Alloacidobacterium dinghuense: one gene and its partner. The protein of the gene in region 1 binds, or shares a complex with, the protein of each later gene. Links are inferred from orthologs where the notes say so. Each region holds a gene or a part of one and is shown in the gene's direction. Other genes may lie near its edges.

Region 1 (8,811 bases):
CAGATCGCAGCAGCGGCAGCCGCAAATGTGTAAACCGAAACGTGAGAACCGGAGGTTCGATGAAGACATTCCTTGACGCATGGTTATTAGAGGCTCCCATGGGATTGAGCCAGGAGCTTGCAGGAACCGTAAAGCTCGCTCCTGCGGATACGTTCATAGAGGCAAAGGATTCCATCTCCTTTCAGATTGAACTCCAGGGCAGCCTGCAGGGAAGCTTCTGGGTCGTGGCCGATGCCGAGGCTCTGGCCCGGCTGTTCGTAGCGGCGCGGGTGATACCCGATGAACAGGATCGCCAGCGGGATGCGGCGTTGTGGCAGAGCATTCTGCGGCAGGTCGCCGAGCGTGCCGCGAAGACGGCATCCAAAAGCTCGGGTACAGCCACTTCAGTGCTCGCTGTCCGCGAGGGGATGCGTCCCGCCGGAATCGCAGCGGCGACGTATCAAGTTCGTTTTGGTGAAGCTTCTGTCCGTGTCGAATTCTCGGATGAGACCAGGCCCACGGTTGAGATGAAGGGGCGAGAAAACACGCCTGCGGCCAACCTGCCGGCGCGAGGGGTAGAGCTGCTGCTCGATGTCGAACTCGAAGCCTCTTTGAGATTCGGCTCGAAAGAAATGCCGCTGGGCGACGTGTTGGAGCTGGGGCCGGGTGATGTTGTACAACTGGAACGGCACGTCTCCGATCCCGTGGATTTGATTGTGGGTGACAAAATCGTGGCCCGTGGGGAGGTTGTGCTTGTGAACGGAAATTTCGGGTTGCGAGTCACTGAAGTGGCTGAGCCGAAAGAGTCTTTGGAGAGCATTCGATGCCTGTTCTGATCAAGCGGCGGCAGACGCAGAAAAGCCTGGGAGACGCTATGGAAGGCTTCGCTTCACATAAACACACTGCGGCGCTCGGCAGGATGTCCAGCTCTCTTGCAGCTGGCAATACCGTCTCTAGTTTTCTATCGCAATGCGGCAATGCGAAGTGCAGAGCCGGCTGGATGAGGCTCTGGCGCAGCCGCCAGTATCCCATTCTCGAAGGGAAATGGGCTTGCAGTGCGGCATGCATGCAGGAGATCGTGCAAGCGGCGATCCTGCGCGATGCGGCGGATCCAAACTCCCAAGGTTCCCCAAGAGCTGTACATCAACACCGCGTGCCCCTTGGATTGGTTCTGCTCTCCCGTGGCGTCATCGATCACGACCAGCTCAGGAGAGCGCTGGAGGCGCAGAGAAAAACAGGCTCGGGCCGATTGGGAGAGTGGCTTGTCCGGCAAAACTCGGCCGACGAGGAACAGATCGCTCGGGCGCTGAGCGCGCAATGGAACTGCCCTCTTCTGGCGAGTGCGCCACACGATCCGGTCGCTATGGCGCCGGCACTTCCGCGCTTGTTGATCGATAGTTTCGGCGCCGTGCCGCTCCGCATTGCCGGCCGCGAAATTTTGTATATCGCATTTGAAGAGAGAATGGATCGCTGTCTTGTTCTGGCCGTTGAACGGATGCTGGGGCTGAAAGTCGAAGCCGGGGTCCTGCGGGAATCTGAATTTCGCAGAGCGCAGCGGGAGGTTCTACGCGCGCAATTTCCTCGGACACGTCTGCTGGAAGCTGCGAACATGCGCGGACTGGTACACGCATTCACGGCCATGCTTGAGGAACGCAAGGCCGTTCGTTCGCAAATCGTGCGTGTGCATGACTATTTCTGGCTGCGGATATGGCGCAGTCATGTTCCAGAGGAAGATCAAAGGATTCTGCCCGCAGCAGAGGAGGTGGAAGACATGGTGTGCTCGCTGGCCACAAGCGAGTGAGAGCATCGTGAGCTAGCGGGATCGACGAAAGTGCCGATAAGGGCAGGGGAGCGAGGAAAGTTCATGAGTGAAATTGCTGCCTTGATTGTCGATGACTCTTCGGTGATGCGAAAGATCGTCGAGCGGGCCTTGCGCCAGGCGGGACTGCCTTTGAGCAAGGTACATGAAGCATCGAGCGGGGTGGAGGCGCTCGATGTGTTAAAGAGCGAACGCGTCCAGCTGATTCTCTCCGACATCAACATGCCCACGATGGATGGGCTCGAATTCCTCCGCCAGCTGCGTTCGCAGGCGCTGGCGCCTGACGTTCCAGTCGTGATGATCACGACGGAAAGCAGCGAGGAGCATGTGAAAGAAGCCATCGTTGCCGGGGCGCAGGGTTATATCCGCAAGCCTTTTACCGCAGAACAGGTCAAGGACCGGGTGCTCCCTTTGTTGGGCCTTGCATAGTCTGATTCATCTCTTGGCTTAAATCACTTTGGAGAAAATTATGGCGACACCTGCCCGTGAACTACTACAGGAGAGCGCACACGCCCTGCATCTGGATGATGCGGTGGATGAGGTTTTTCGTCTGATGATGGGCGCGCCCTGTCAACCCGCCGAAAAAGGTGTGACCGACGGCAGCGAAACGATTACTGCAGTGATCGGACTGGCTGGAGCCATGAGCGGAGCCTGCACGCTTCGCTGCGGTCTTGAAACGTCGCTGCGCATGGCCGAATGCATGGTAGGAACGCGTCCGCAGGAATTAGATGCGATGGTCAAGGATGCGATCGGAGAGGTGTGCAATATGGTTGCCGGAGCCTGGAAAGGGAAGCACGCGGTGCTTGCCGGCGGATGCGTGCTTTCAACCCCTGCTGTGGTCACCGGGACCAATTACCAATTGCATATGCAGCAGCAGGAGTTCCGCATCGATCGCAATTACCGCTTTGAAGAACACACGCTCAGCATCAGCATTATCTGTGAATCCATTCAGTAATTCTCTGTAAATCTGCGGATCTACAAGCTTAGAAACTGCTAATTTCTTCGCCCCTTCTTTTCGGTCTTTCTTTTGCACTGATCTACGGCAGAGGAGATCAAGGGTGGACAGCGGATACTACGCAGCCTTTTCCGGGTTACTCGCACGCACCGAGGCGCTGGACTCGGCCGCCAGCAATCTGGCGAACGCGAATACCAGCGGGTTTCGTGCCGAACGCGAATACTTTCGCAATGCCATTGTCGGGCCTGACGCGCTCAATTCGCAGGTCAACAAGGTCGTCAACGACTTTGGCGTTCTCGGTGGAAATCGCCTGGATCTGGGACAGGGCGCGCTGACGCATACCGGCAATCCCCTGGATCTCGCCATCGAGGGAGCGGGGTTTTTCGCTATCCAAACCAAGCAGGGCATTCGCTATACGCGCGACGGATCCTTCCGGCGTGCTGCGGACGGTACCCTGGTGACTGCGGCTGGCGAGCCTGTTCTCAACGCACAGAACAAGCCCATTCAAATTCCGACTGGGGATATCACGATTGGAATGGATGGAGCGGTTTCTGTAGCCAATGCGGTCGCCGGCAAGGTTGCACTCTTCGATTTTCCATCGCAGGACCTAGTACCGGAAGGAACCAACCGCTACACCATAACAGCGGGAACAAAGCCCACCTTAACCACAGCAGCAGTTCATCAAGGATCTCTGGAATCTTCCAACCAGGATGTGATTCAGGGAACCCTGCAACTCATTCTCGTACAGCGCCAGGCCGAGATGATGCAGAAGGCTCTATCCATTTTTCACGGCGAATTCGACAAAACGGCGAGTGAAGATCTGCCAAAAGTCTAAACACAACATTTTTCTGATCAGGAGAGAAGCATGATTCGGGCACTCTACACGGCAGCAAGCGGCATGAGCGCGCAGCAACTCAACCTCGATACCATTGCCAACAATCTGGCGAACTCGTCCACCTCCGGCTTTCGCCAGCGGCAGCTGCAGTTTCAGGACATGATCTACCAAAATCTGGTCACGCCTGGCGCAGCGCAGAGCCAGCAGACGGTTTCGGCTGGATTGCAGGTTGGTCTGGGGACCAAGTCTGCTGCGACTGAGGTCATCATGACGCAGGGCGACTTGAATAACACGGGCAACACATACGACCTTGCCATCCAGGGGAACGGATTTTTCCAGGTCTCGCGTCCCGACGGAACGATTGAATATACGCGCGCCGGAAGCTTCCACCTGAACAACCAGGGAACGATTGTGACGACCGACGGCGACCCAATCGTCCCCAACATCACGATTCCGCCGAATGCCACCTCGGTGACGATCACGCAATACGGCGTCGTCAATGCAACGCTTCCGGGGCAGCAGAATCCGTCACAGCTCGGACAGATCCAGCTCGCTACCTTCGCCAATCCGGAGGGCCTGGAAAGTGTAGGAGCAAACCTCTTCCGTGCGACGCTATCCTCCGGCGATCCGGTGCTGGATGTGCCCGGCGGCACACAGGGTCTCGGCACATTGCAGCAGGGCTATCTGGAAAACTCCAATGTCGACGTAGTGACTCAGTTTGTGCAAATGGTGTTAGCGCAGCGCGCCTATGAGAGCAATTCCAAGGTGATCCGGGCCGCGGACGACATGTACAGCCAAGTCAATAACATGGCCCGGTAGCGAGCGATGAAGAGATGCGCGATCGTTCTTTATTTTCTGGTTGTGCTGCTCGGTGGCCGACACCTGCTCGGCTCCGTCTGCAGCACAATCCAAGGCACGCACACGGATCATTACATCGCAGATCCAGTGTTGCATCGCAGATGGGCGGCCGTTGTCGATTGCAGTCATCCGGAACGGCCCTGGACGCTCAAGGAAGTGCCATGGCAGGAAACATCGCTCCCCTTTGCCTCTAGTGGGCTGAAGCCGAAAGTAATAGAGCGTGCGACGCTGCTCGTGCTTGCTGGCGCAAAAGTTAAGCTTTGGCGGAAGACTTCCGACGGCAACATTGAGTTGGAGGGAACGGCGCTCGACGCCGGCAATGAAGGGCAAACAATTCACGTCAGAACAGGATCGCGAGGGGTTGTGCTTGAGGGCAAGGTGCGGGGTGCCGGCTCAGTCGAGTTGTTCGCCTCCAACAAATGGCAGAGCAAATCGTTGGATGGGTGGACTCAGTGAAGATGAAGCGATACGGCATCCCTCTGTTTCTGTCAGTGTGTTTTTTCTGTCCGCTGAGTCCATTCCCGGCTCGCGCTGCAGCCCAGAAGCAGGAGAAAGCTCCAAAGCCCACGCCGCCCGACATTGCGCTCGATGCCTACCTCGCGCGCGTCAAGGCCGAGAGTGCTGCCGAAGTCCGATCGCCGGGCGCCATCTGGACACCGGATGGCCGTCTGGCCCGTCTTTCTTCAGACGTGAAGGCGTCGCGGGTGCATGATCCGATCGCCATCGTTGTTTCCGAGAGCCTGGCCGCGTCGACTGACGGCACGGTGAAAAATTCGCGGGCTTCAAACGCAAGCTCGCAGATTTCGGCGCTCTTTGGCAAGTTATCCGCCGGGAACGCGCTGAACAATCTTTTGAACCAGACCTCGGCTTCTGGCCTGAATGCCCAAGGGCAGAGCGTGACGAACTCCAGCCTGAGCACGATCGTTGGCGGCGAGGTGATCGATGCGCTGCCGAACGGGATGTTGGTCATTCAGGCGGTACGTCAACTCACCTTCAATCAGCAGACACAGCTGATCAAACTGCGTGGCCTGGTGCGGCCCGAGGACGTCAGCCCGCAGAATCAGGTGCTCTCAACACAGATCACCAGCCTGGAGTTAGAGGTAGTCGGCAAGGGCATCATCAACGATTACACCTACCGCCAGAATCCGGTCGTTCGCTTTCTCGAAAAACTGTTGGTTTTCTAGGAGCCATTCGATGCGCTTGAGCAGAAATCTTTATTTGCTGTTGGCTACAATGGTCGCCCTCGCATCCGCAGGTGCGGCTTCGGTATCAACGGGAACCCAGCGGGCAAAGCTTGCTCGCGTGAAAGACGTGGCCACGGTAGAAGGCGTCCGCGATAACCAGCTTATCGGTTACGGAATTGTCGTCGGTCTGCGCGGCACAGGAGACAGCCAGCAAACCGTCTTCCCCATGCAGACGCTGATTTCGACGCTCGAGCGTATGGGAGTGAACCTGCAGCAGTCTCCGCAGCTCTCGACAATGCGCACCCAGAATATGGCGTCGGTTTTTATCTCGGCGACCCTGCCTGCCTTTGCGCGTCCGGGCAATAAGCTCGATATTACCGTCTCTTCTGCCGGCGATGCGCGCAGCCTGGAAGGAGGACTGCTGCTTTTGACGCCCCTTTACGGGGCGGATGGGCAGATTTATGCGGAAGCACAAGGACCTCTCGTTCTTGGCGGCTACGCGGTGGCCAGCAATGGGAATCTGAAGCAGTACAACCATCCAACCACGGCGCGTGTGCCCGATGGAGCAATGGTGGAGCGCGCGGTGCAACTCGATCTGACAAAAATGCGTTCGCTTTCGCTACTCCTGAACGACGCCGACTTCCGCACAGCGGAGTTAATGGCCGCCGCCATCAACAAAGAGATGGCGCGACCTGTGGCGCGTGCTGTAGATAGCCGGCGGATTACGCTTCAAGTTGAGCCCACGGACGATATTCCAGCCTTTCTGGCGCAGGTGGAGACGGTAGAAGTAGAAACCTATCCGCGCGCCAAGGTGGTCGTGAATGAGCGCACGGGAACGGTGGTGATTGGAGGCGATGTGCGCCTGCAGCCGGTTTCCATCCTGCACGGTGGCCTTTCCGTCAATGTCGTCACCGAGTACCAGGTCTCGCAGCCGAATCCCTTCGGTCAGGGAACGACCCAGGTAGTGCCGCAGACCACGGTGCAGGCGCAAGAGCAGCCGGCAAACCGTATCGAATTGAGACAGGGAGCGACGGTCGACACGCTGGTTGAGAACCTGCAACAGATCGGAGCTACAGCCCGCGATATCATTTCCATCCTTCAGGCCATGAAAGAAGCCGGCGCACTCGAAGCCGAGTTGGAGGTCCTATGAGCAGCGTATCCCTTTCCGGACTGGCTCCGGCAGCGGAAACAACCCAGCAGAATCCGAAGCTTCGATCGGCGGCGCACGAGTTTGAGGCCAGCCTGATGAAGGAGTTTCTCAAGCCATTGCAACACGATAGCCTCTTTGCCGAGAAGGGAAGCAAGGACGACGATGACACCAACGGAAGCGCCGAGGCGCTGATGAGCTTCGGGGCGGAAGCAATGGCCAAGGCAATCTCGGAACATGGCGGCTTTGGCATAGCGAAGAAGATTCTCGATCACTTCCAGGGGGCAACGAATGCGGCGCATCCCGGCGCCGGAAGCAGCGGAGTTCATTTCTGAAAAATTTCTAAGAAATCAGGGAGCAAAGTTACTAAAGTTTGCTGCTCTCCCGCCGATACTTGGATTGAGGAAAGAACCGCTATGAACATCAATGATGGACTGCATGGGTTACCGGAAGCGCTGGGAGTGTCGAAAGCATCTCCAGTTTCTGCTACGCAAACCCAGCAGCAGGCGTCTCTCTCGGCGCCTGCGAGTGGCATTCAGGATCGCACCGAGGTCAGCACAGCAGCTAGTCTGGCGCATCAAGCCATGTCCATACCCGACGTGCGCATGGACAAGGTTGCGGCGATACAGCAGGCGCTTGCCAGCGGCAGCTATCAAGTGAACCCGGGATATGTTGCCGATAAACTCATTGGCCAGATGAAGGGTGAATAGCGCATTTCTATGTCATCCGTCTCGGGTTCGTCATTCTCAGTTACAAGCCTTCTGGATCGAGCCATCGATGCGCTGGCCAGGACAGACACAACATCGTTGACGCAAGTACTGACCGATTGTAACTGCGCGGAGATGCCGGATTCTCAGGAAGAATTCAGCCGAGCGCTCACGCAGCAGGCGGCATTTGAGAAAGTGCTCGAACTGACGGCGCGGAATCTGCGGTTGCTTCGCGGCGAGGAAAACAGTTTTCGCTATGGCCGAGGTCGAGGCCGCAACTCTTAGCACCATTACCCATAGGAAAGGCCACCACCATGGCAACTTTGAATACTGCATTGAGTATTGCGACGGGGGCTCTGGATGCAGACCAGGCTGCGATTAACATCATCGCCAACAATACCTCGAATGCCAATACGCCCGGTTACACAAACCAGGTGCCGGAGTGGCAGGCAAACGACCCGGTCACAATCGGCGGTACCAGCTATGGCCAAGGCGTAACCATGACCGGCCCGTCCTCGCAGCGCGATCTCGTCTTAGAGCAGCGCATTCAGCAGCAGATGCAGCTGCAACAGGGAAGCGACGCGCGGCAGACGGCTCTGGAGGGAATCGAGAATATCTTTAGTTCGGCGACCTCGGCATCCCCTTCCACGTCATCGCTCGACATCGGCACCAGTATCTCCGGTTTCTTCAGCGCCCTGTCGCAGTTGCAGTCGAATCCGGCTGACACTTCACTGCGCCAGTCGGTGCTGAATGCAGCGACGACCCTGGCGAACTCCTTTCAGTCGGCGTCGTCACAGTTGACAGCGGAACAGGGCTCGCTCGACCAGCAGGGCGCAACAATCGTGATACAGGTGAATTCGCTGACGCAGGCAATTGCCCAGCTGAACAGCCAGATTTCACAGACCTCTGGAACGAGCGACGCTGGACAGCTTGAAGATCACCGGCAGTATGACATTGAGCAGCTCTCGCAACTCGTCGGGATCCACGAGGTTACGACAGAAGACAATAGCCTGACCATTACGACCTCAAGCGGCGCTCCGCTGGTCTCAAAGGGGCAGGCATTTTCCTTGAACACCTCAGTGTCGGGAGGCGTAACGCATATCTCCGACTATCAGGGGAATGACATCAGCACCGCACTGGCGAGCGGGGGCGGCCAGCTAGGCGGTATTCTGACCGTCCGCGATCAGGATATTCCCCAGATGCAGAGCACCCTCGATACGTTGGCATTCGACCTGGGCACGGCGGTAAACAATCAGAATGCGCTTGGGTCAGATGCCAACGGCAATCCTGGAGGCCCAATCTTTAATCTGCCCGGAACAGCGGCGGG
Region 2 (8,893 bases), 1.2 Mb from region 1 along the record:
ATCCCGCCAAGAATTCCATTCACCAGGGCAATCAGGGCCAGAAACGAAATGAGCATGATGGCGACATTAAAGGCGAGACGGCCTCCGTCAATGGTCCCACGCGCGATTGCTCCCAGCAGATTCTCCTCCTTGTGCTCAGCATCTTTGGGCATGTGGACAATGCCTTCCGTCGCAGGTGTCTCAGTCTCCGGCACAAGCATTTTCGAAATGAGAATCGTTCCCGGAGCTGTCATGATGACCGCAGCCAGCAAGTGCTGTGCCTCAATACCGTACAAAATGTAGGCTGCCATGATGCCGCCGGAAACGTGCGCCATGCCGCTAGTCATAATCGTCATCAGCTCGGATTGCGTCGCGTCCGGCAGAAATGGCCGAATGGTCAGAGGCGCCTCTGTCTGCCCCATAAAGATACTGGCAGCCACATTCAGGCTCTCCGCGCCGCTTACGCGCAAAGTGAGTTGCATGAGTCGGGCAAAGAGCCGAATCAGCAACTGCATGATGCCGAGGTGATAGAGGACCGCGAAGAAAGCAGAAATAAAGATGATCGTTGGCAACACCTGAAACGCGAAGATACTGCCAAAAGTGGAGTGCTGTTTGCCTAATTCGCCAAAGTCGAACGTCGAACCCACAAAGGCATACGACAATAGTCGGGTAACGGCATCACCGGCAACCGCAAGGACCTTTTGGCCCCACGAGAAGTCAAGGACGATGAACGCGAAGCAAATCTGTAGTCCTAAGCCCCAAATGACCGTACGCCAGCGGATAGCCCGCCGATTGGTAGAGAAAATCCATGCCAGGCCCAGCATGGTAAGCAGGCCCAGAATTCCGGTAAATCGCCCCAAATCGTTCTCCTATTCTCTTCATCCTATGGGCGATAGGCGTTTTCGAGGTACTGTTTTTTGTTTTCAACCGTAATCGTGTCCTGGATGAGTGGCTCAGTGGGGGGGGGCTCATCGGCAACCATCAGTGCTAGCCGCAACAGTATCTCCGGTTCAGCGAACCGCCCATCATAGTCTGCAAACAGCGTACACAGCGGCTTGCCAGCCTCGACCTTATCGCCCAGCTTGACATGCATCTCCAGTCCTGCGTGCGCCGAGACGGGCTCTCCTGCACGCTCGCGCCCTGCTCCAAGTCGCTGGACTGCCCAGCCCACCAGCGTGCAATCGACATGTGCCAGATAGCCTGATCGGTCGGCTACAAAATCCATGCGCGCGTGAGGATTATGGAATTTCTCAGGCTGGTCGAAGATTGCCGTGTCGCCACCCTGCGCCTCTACCATCTGCGTGAAGATCTTGAGTGCCTCGCCCGAGGTTAGAATCTGCTCGGCACGGTCGCGCCCCATTTCCGCACTGTCGCTGGCTCCGCCGAGGAAAATCATCCATCCCGCTAGTACTAGGGAGAGCTCCCGCAGGTCTTCGTTCAGGGGATGCCGCTTATCGGCTAACAAGTCGAGCGACTCTTGTATTTCGATCCAGTTGCCGGCAAAGCGTCCCAGCGGCTGATTCATATTCGTGAGCAATGCCGCCGTGCGTGTACCAGCGCGTTCTCCGATCTCCACCATCAGGGCTGCAAGAAAAAGAGCATCTTGCTTGTTCCGTAGGAAAGCTCCTGTGCCGGTCTTTACGTCAAGGACTAGGCCGTTCAGGCCGGCGGCAAGTTTCTTGCTCATGATCGATGCGCAAATGAGATACGGATTCTCTACCGTAGCTGTGCGATCGCGCAAACTGTAGAGAACTCGGTCGGCTGGAACAAGCTGATTGGTTTGGCCAACAATGCTCGCGCCGCATTTCGCGAGCACTTCCGCCATTTCCGCAAGGCTCAAGTGAGTCCGGTAGCCAGGAATGCTTTCGAGTTTGTCCAACGTGCCGCCGGTGTGGCCCAGAGCCCGTCCGCTGATCATGGGAACCACGAGCCCGGCAGCGGCTGCAATCGGAGCAATCAGAAACGATGTCTTATCTCCCACGCCTCCGGTTGAATGTTTGTCAACGGCAAAGCGCCTGAGCGGAGCAGGATCAAAGACAACTCCGGAAAGCCTCATCGACGTCGTCAATGCATCGACCTCTGCGAGGCTAAGACCGCGCAGAAATGCTGCCATCAGCCAAGCGGCCAGCTGTTCTTCGGGAATGCTTTCCGTGGCCGCTCCGCGCACGAGGAACTGGATCTCTGCGAGTGTAAGTTCTTCGCCGTCACGTTTCTTTCGGATCAGATCAACCGCGTGCATGCTCTTCCTTCGTCCAGTGGTGGAATATGTGGGGCAGTAGTTCTTTGAATGGAGCGGATGTGATGCCCTGATCGTCGGGGAAATAAACGACGGCATCGGAAGTGACGAACTCGCTTAGCATCTGGCGGCATGCACCACACGGAGGACTGGCAGCCTGATTCAGATTTGTAACGGCAATTGCGACGATCTTGTGCTGTGCTCCGCGTTCTGCGATCGCGCGGCACAACGCTGTGCGTTCCGCGCAGATGGTGAGGCCGTAGGAGATGTTTTCGACATTGCACCCGCTCACGATGGTGTCATCATCGAAGAGCAAGGCCGCTCCCACGCGAAACTTTGAATAAGGAGCATAAGCTTTCGCGGCGGCTGATTCGGCAGAGGCACGTAATTGTGCGGTAATTTCAGGCGTTAGATTTGCCATCATCCTGAGGCTAACGGCATTGCTCCCGGAGAGCAAGGCTGCTCAAGTTTACTGGTCTTCCACCCGATAGTAGAGGTGTGGACGAGTTGACGCGAGAATTTCTGATCGAAAGCCAGGAAGGATTGGACCGCATGGAGCGGTGCCTGACCGATCTGGAGGAACGCCCCGAGGACCGCGAGCTTCTGGCTGAGATCTTTCGTACTGTGCACACCATCAAGGGAACCACGGGTTTTCTCGGCTTTTTACGACTGGAATCGCTGGCTCATGCCGGAGAAAATCTGCTTGGTCTACTGCGCGACGGCAAGCTTCTGGCCAACGCAGACATTGTCAGTGGTCTGCTTGCCTTGCTCGATATCCTGCGCGAAATTCTTGGACAGATTGAAGCAAGCGGGAAGGAAGGCGGCGAGGATCATGCCGCGATGATCCATCGTCTGAACGCATTGCAGCAGCCTTCGACAGGTGAGAACAACGCGCAGACATCAGGAAGGTCTCTCGAAGATGTCTCGCTTCCCGAGGTGTGCTCTTCTCCGCATGCTGCCGCAAGAAAGAAGCGGGCGCGCAAACCAAAGGCTGCATCACCCGCTGCGATCACGCCGCTCAGTGACGCGGAGATCGCGAGGCCGCAAGAGGAAAGCAGGGCCATCGAGGTTTATCAAGCCGAGCCACAGATCGCGCAGGCGAGGGCAGCGGTGAACGCAGCCGAATCGACGCTGCGCGTCGACGTGGATCTGCTCAACCGCATGATGAATCTCGTGGGGGAGCTTGTGCTCACCCGAAATCAGATCCTGCAGATGGTCGGCGCCGATGCCAGCCTGGCCATGCTCTCGCGTCGCTTGGACATGGTAACAGCCGATCTGCGTGAAGCAGTGATGAAGGCGCGCATGCAGCCTGTCAGCCATGTCTTCTCGAAGTTTCCGCGCATGGTGCGCGATCTTGCGCAGCAGCTGAGCAAGCGGGTACGTCTGGTCATGGAAGGGCAGGAGACGGAACTCGACAAGAGCCTGCTCGAAGCCATCAAAGATCCGCTGACGCATTCTGTTCGCAACGCTATCGATCACGGCATCGAGTTGCCGCACCTCCGCGAGGCCGCCGGCAAAGACCTGGAAGGCACGCTGCGGCTGCGTGCCTATCAGGAGGGCAGCCACGTTGTCATCGAAGTCTCCGATGACGGTGGCGGCATGAAGGTTGAGCGCATCCGTGACAAAGCCCTTGAGCGCAAGTTGATCACCCGCGAACGCGCAGCGCAGCTTTCCGACCGCGAGTTGATGCAGTTGATCTTCTTGCCAGGATTCTCCACCGCTGAGGCCATTACGAATGTCTCCGGGCGCGGCGTCGGCATGGACGTGGTGCGCACCAACGTGGAGAAAATTGGTGGCAAGGTTGAGATCGACAGCCGTGTCGGCAAGGGAACAACGCTGCGCCTACGTATTCCGCTCACCCTGGCCATTGTGCCTGCCTTGATCGTGCACAGCCGAGGCCAGAGCTTCGCGTTGCCTCAGGGGGCTCTTTCTGAACTCGTGCACCTTTCTTCCGACCAGGTCAGCGCGCAAGTGGAGTGGATGGAGGGTGCGGCGCTGTACCGTTTGCGGGGCAAACTCCTCCCGCTGATCTTCCTTGGTTCTCTTCTTAAACAACATACGCGGTCAGAAGAGCCGCGTGAAGTATATATCGCCGTCTTGAATGCGGAAGGCCGCCGCTATGGCCTGGTGGTCGACAGCCTTGCGGACCCGGAAGAGATTGTGGTCAAGCCATTGTCGTCGGTGCTCAAGAGAATCGGTTTCTTTTCGGGAGCGACAGTGCTGGGCAACGGTGAGATGGCTTTGATTCTTGATCCCGGAGCAATCGCCACACAATCGAATATCGGCATGGCGCTTGAAGATGACGAGCCCGAGGTTCTGGGGGGAAATTTGAAGGAAGGAACTGCCGAATATCTGCTGATGCAATCCGCGAGCGAGCATTCGGCAGTACCTCTGGATAGCGTGTTACGGATTGAGCGCATTCCGCGTGGGCAAATGGAGTGGCTAAACGGTATCCCTGTCTTGCGTTTTGACGGCACACTTCTGCCGCTCAAAGACAGAACGGATGTTGGAGCAGAATCACCAGAGAGCGAGATGACGGTGGTCGTCTGCCGCGACGGGCAGCGTCACGTAGGAGTCGCCGTCACGCAGGTTCTAGACGTGGCTCCGGGCGAGTCTTTGACTGAGGCCGGAACCAATGCTGCGACGCAGGATGCCATCCTTTTAAAGGACAAAGTGACAAGCATCGTCGATCTTCGAAGCATCCCGGCATTGCACGGCACGCACCCGCTTTCGGGCGAATTCGTGGAGACATGGAAACCAGTTGGAATTGTTGAGATGTCCGCATGATGCCTACTCTACTACTGCAGACTGACGCACAGGACGAAGGCATCGAGATGTGTTCTGTTCGTGTGGGCCAGACGCTCTACGGCGTTCCTGTAACCCGCATTCTGGAAATTCTGGGAAGGCCTGCGAAGCAGCCTGTTCCACTTGCTCCCAGCTACATCGGCGGGTTGGTGCACTATCGTGGCGAGGTACTGACGGCTGTTTCGCTACGCAGGTTGGTGGATCTGCCGGAGCACGATGCCGTGGAAGACATCCTCGTCTTTGAAGGCGGCGATGGATACTTCGGCCTGTTGGTGGACGAGGTAGGTGAAGTGATGACGGTGCAGCCTGCGAATTTCGAGAGCAACCCCTCAACTCTCGATGATCGCCGCAAAGCGCTGTTTGCCGGAACTTACAAACTCAATAACGCTCTTCTGGTGATGCTCGATCCGGATCGTCTCGATCCGATGTGTCTTGCAGAAACATCCCCCGCTTGAGCGATGAGGGAAAGAATATGCGTGCGCTTATCGTCGATGATTCGCGTTCCATCCGAAGTTACTTGCGACTGCTTTTGGAAAAGCAGGGACTCGAATGCATCGAAGCAGAGGACGGACGGCTGGCGCTAGACGCGATGCAGAGGAACGGCGTCTGTGATCTTGCTCTCGTCGATGTCAACATGCCCGTCATGGGCGGGCTGGAATGCGTGAAGGCGATGCGAGGCAATCCGGAAACAAGGTCGATGAAGATCATGATGGTGACGTCGGAGGCAGACCATGCCTTCATCGAAGCTGCGCTTGAAGCCGGTGCGGATGAATACTTGATGAAACCTTTTGACGCTGACGCGCTCATCGACAAGCTCCAGATGATTGGCATCGCATAAGGTTCGATCTCGATGCCCCGACCAATTCGTGTCCTTGTAGTGGACGACTCCCTCGTGATGCGCAGCCTTCTGCGCATGGTGCTCGCCTCGGATCCCGCCATTGAGTTGGCAGGAATGGCGAAAGATGGTATCGAAGCTCTCGATGCCGTCGAGCGGCTTCGACCAGACCTCATTCTTCTGGACATTGAAATGCCGCGCATGAATGGCCTTGAAGTGCTGGCCGAACTGCGTTCACGGCACAGCACAGTAAAGATCATTATGTGCAGCACCCTCACACGTCGTGGCGCTCGCATCACCCTTGATGCGCTGGTGCAAGGGGCGACCGACTATGTTACAAAGCCGACCGTGCAGAATGGCGCTGCGGATGCAGTCGCTACGCTTATGCGTGAGCTTCTTCCGCGGATCAAAGCTCTGTTTCCAGCACCACAACTCAGCGTCATCCTCGCTGGTTACGCAGGAGGCAAAACCCGGCTGCAGAGGACGCCAGAGATTGTCGCGATTGGAGTGTCAACCGGAGGTCCTGCCGCTCTTCAAACCTTACTGCCTATGCTGCCTGCAGATTTCCCCGTTCCAATCGTCATTGTCCAGCACATGCCTCGGCTTTTTACTGCTCTTCTGGCCGAGAGACTGAATCGTGAATGTGCCCTCAATGTGCGCGAAGCGGCGACCGGCATGCTTCCCGAGCCCGGAACGGTCTCGATTGCTCGCGGAGACTGGCATCTCGAATTTGTCCAGACCCCATTTGGCTATGGACACTTACTTCATCTCTCGCAAGCCGCACCGGAGCACTACTGCCGTCCTTCGGTCGATATGCTTTTTCGTTCAGCCGCGCAGGTTTACAGCGATGCTGTGCTGGGCGTGGTACTCACCGGAATGGGTGCCGATGGCTTGGAAGGCTGCAAATCCATTCGCCGCGCAGGAGGAAGAATCCTCGTGCAGGACCGCGCGAGCAGCTCTGTTTGGGGCATGCCCGGTGTTGTTGCCGACGCCGGATTGGCAGATCGCATTCTGCCCCTTCCGTCCATCGCGGCCGAACTGATCCGTCTTTGTTCGTCACGTCACGCTACTCTCGCAGCGAAGGAGTGATTGCACATGCCTTCTACCGAGACGGATTACAGTTTCCTGCGAAAGTTTATCCAGAGCCGTTCAGAGAACATCCTTGATCCCTCACGCAACGATATTTTCGATGCGCGCCTCTATCGCCTGCTGCAAGTGCATGGCATGTCGGGCATCGATGACCTGGTCCGCAGGTTAAGACTTGCGGCGGATCCCATGCTTGATCAGGCAGTGGTCGAGGCTATGACGATCAATGAGACTAGTTTCTTCCGTGATCAGGCCCCATTCGAGTTATTGCGCAACGAGCTGCTGCCGAGACTGATCGAACGCCGTGGCCTGCAGCGCAGTCTGCGATTTTGGAGCGCTGCATGCTCCAGTGGTCAGGAAGCCTATTCATTGGCAATGCTCATTCGATACCATTTCCCTCAAATTGCCGAGTGGAAGATAGAGATCGTAGGCACGGACATTCATGCAGACATGATTCGCCGCGCACAGTCCGGCCGTTACCAACGCATGGAGATCAACCGCGGCTTGCCTGCTCGTCTCTTGCTCAAGTACTTCACGCGCGACGATGACGAATGGGAGGTCACACCGGAGCTGCGTTCTCTTTGTCACTTTCAGCAACGGAACCTGAGCCACACCTTACCAGCGCTGGATGTATACGACGGCATCCTCATGCGCAATGTGCTTTTCTACTTTTCCGACGCCACACGAAAACGCGTCCTTCAAAATGTTCACGTTGCCCTGCAGTCAGACGGATTCCTGATTCTCGGTTCGAGCGAGCAGCCCGCGCAACTCGATCTCTGGCAGCCGGCTCTTGACGACAAGACCTGCTACTACAGTCCGCGCTGAAACGTCGCGGCCCCTTCCATTGCATCAAAATGCCTGAGCATCTTATTGTGCAGGCGGATATCCTGCTTGCTGAGGCCATGGGTGGAGAAGCGGCGAATCAAGAAGATCGAGACGGACAACGCCGGTTTTAAGGAGGTGCTTCATCTCTTTCATCCGGTAACAGCAGATTGGTTTAGAGCCGTTTTCGACAAGCCCACCTCACCTCAGCGTCTCGGCTGGCCCGCAATCGCTCGGGGTGAGAGCACCTTGATCCTTGCTCCGACAGGAACAGGAAAAACGCTGACAGCATTTCTCTGGTGCCTGGATCGGCTCATGCTTCGACAGCGTGAGACAGCAGTGAAAGGATGCCGGGTCGTCTATATCAGCCCTCTCAAGGCGCTGGCCGTTGATGTGGAACGCAATCTACGCTCGCCTTTGGCTGGAATTGCGAACATGGCCCGGCAACGAGGCGCGGCCTTTTCTCAGCCGGAAATCAGCGTACGCACCGGGGATACTCCGCAAAAAGAGCGTAGCCGATTCCGTCGTCATCCTGCGGAAATTCTGATCACCACGCCGGAATCGCTGTATCTGCTTCTGACTTCTGAGTCAGCCGCATCTCTGCGCACCGTGGATACCGTCATTGTCGATGAAATCCATGCCCTTGTGCCCACCAAGCGGGGAGCCCATCTCGCTCTTAGCCTTGAACGCCTTGAAGCGATCACCGAGAAGCGCGTCCAGCGGATCGGTCTTTCCGCTACGCAACGCCCGCTTGAGGAGGTAGCACATTTTCTGGCAGGCTGTGATGGACCGCCACCATCAACAGCAAAGACAGACGATAATCTCACTGCGCTCGAAAAAGAATGGACCTCCGATGTCGATGCGATCGGCAAAGATCGAGCTCCGGCATTTCGCCCAGTCACCATCATCAACGCGAGCGAGCCCAAGAGACTTGAGCTTCGCATTGAAGTTCCAGTCGAGGATATGGCGAAGCTTGGCCAGCCAGAGGAGATACCGAGTGGCGCCGCATCTCAGGGGCCAAAGCGCACTTCCATTTGGAGCGCGATACATCCAAGACTCCTCGAAATTGTTCGCGAACGTCAGTCAACGCTCATCTTCGTGAATAATCGGCGAATCGCAGAACGCCTTGC

The links.
Region 2: the proteins of H7849_RS09735 (region 1) and H7849_RS04830 are in contact, whole or in part, in a solved structure (PDB 1A0O), measured with the Escherichia coli proteins. The link is inferred for Alloacidobacterium dinghuense from one-to-one orthologs.

Annotation. Positions count from the first base shown.
Region 1 is NZ_CP060394.1:2,389,692-2,398,502, reverse strand. What follows is about bases 666-3,535. They hold H7849_RS09735 (response regulator), read left to right. Parts: upstream 666-1,843; coding sequence 1,844-2,227; downstream 2,228-3,535. Other genes in these bases: H7849_RS09725 (flagellar hook-basal body protein), read left to right, coding at 2,857-3,535; H7849_RS09730 (chemotaxis protein CheX), read left to right, coding at 2,268-2,753; H7849_RS09740 (cyclic di-GMP-binding domain-containing protein, MshE-related), read left to right, coding at 803-1,780; H7849_RS26770 (FliM/FliN family flagellar motor switch protein), read left to right, coding at 666-815. Also shown: H7849_RS09750 (flagellar motor switch protein FliM), read left to right, coding at 1-33; more of H7849_RS26770, read left to right, coding at 60-665; more of H7849_RS09725, read left to right, coding at 3,536-3,588; flagellar basal-body rod protein FlgG, read left to right, coding at 3,619-4,407; H7849_RS09715 (flagella basal body P-ring formation protein FlgA), read left to right, coding at 4,414-4,902; H7849_RS09710 (flagellar basal body L-ring protein FlgH), read left to right, coding at 4,905-5,630; H7849_RS09705 (flagellar basal body P-ring protein FlgI), read left to right, coding at 5,641-6,780; H7849_RS09700 (hypothetical protein), read left to right, coding at 6,777-7,112; flagellar biosynthesis anti-sigma factor FlgM, read left to right, coding at 7,194-7,487; H7849_RS09690 (hypothetical protein), read left to right, coding at 7,497-7,769; flagellar hook-associated protein FlgK, read left to right, coding at 7,799-8,811. UniProt on the Escherichia coli protein: Involved in the transmission of sensory signals from the chemoreceptors to the flagellar motors.
Region 2 is NZ_CP060394.1:1,192,638-1,201,530, forward strand. The notes cover bases 2,406-5,357. They hold H7849_RS04830 (chemotaxis protein CheA), read left to right. Parts: upstream 2,406-2,713; coding sequence 2,714-5,002; downstream 5,003-5,357. Other genes in these bases: H7849_RS04825 (cytidine deaminase), read right to left, coding at 2,406-2,639; H7849_RS04835 (chemotaxis protein CheW), read left to right, coding at 4,999-5,357. Also shown: H7849_RS04815 (NupC/NupG family nucleoside CNT transporter), read right to left, coding at 1-839; H7849_RS04820 (thymidine phosphorylase), read right to left, coding at 863-2,218; more of H7849_RS04825, read right to left, coding at 2,205-2,405; more of H7849_RS04835, read left to right, coding at 5,358-5,475; H7849_RS04840 (response regulator), read left to right, coding at 5,493-5,858; H7849_RS04845 (protein-glutamate methylesterase/protein-glutamine glutaminase), read left to right, coding at 5,871-6,944; H7849_RS04850 (CheR family methyltransferase), read left to right, coding at 6,951-7,766; H7849_RS04855 (Lhr family helicase), read left to right, coding at 7,848-8,893. UniProt on the Escherichia coli protein: Involved in the transmission of sensory signals from the chemoreceptors to the flagellar motors. CheA is autophosphorylated; it can transfer its phosphate group to either CheB or CheY.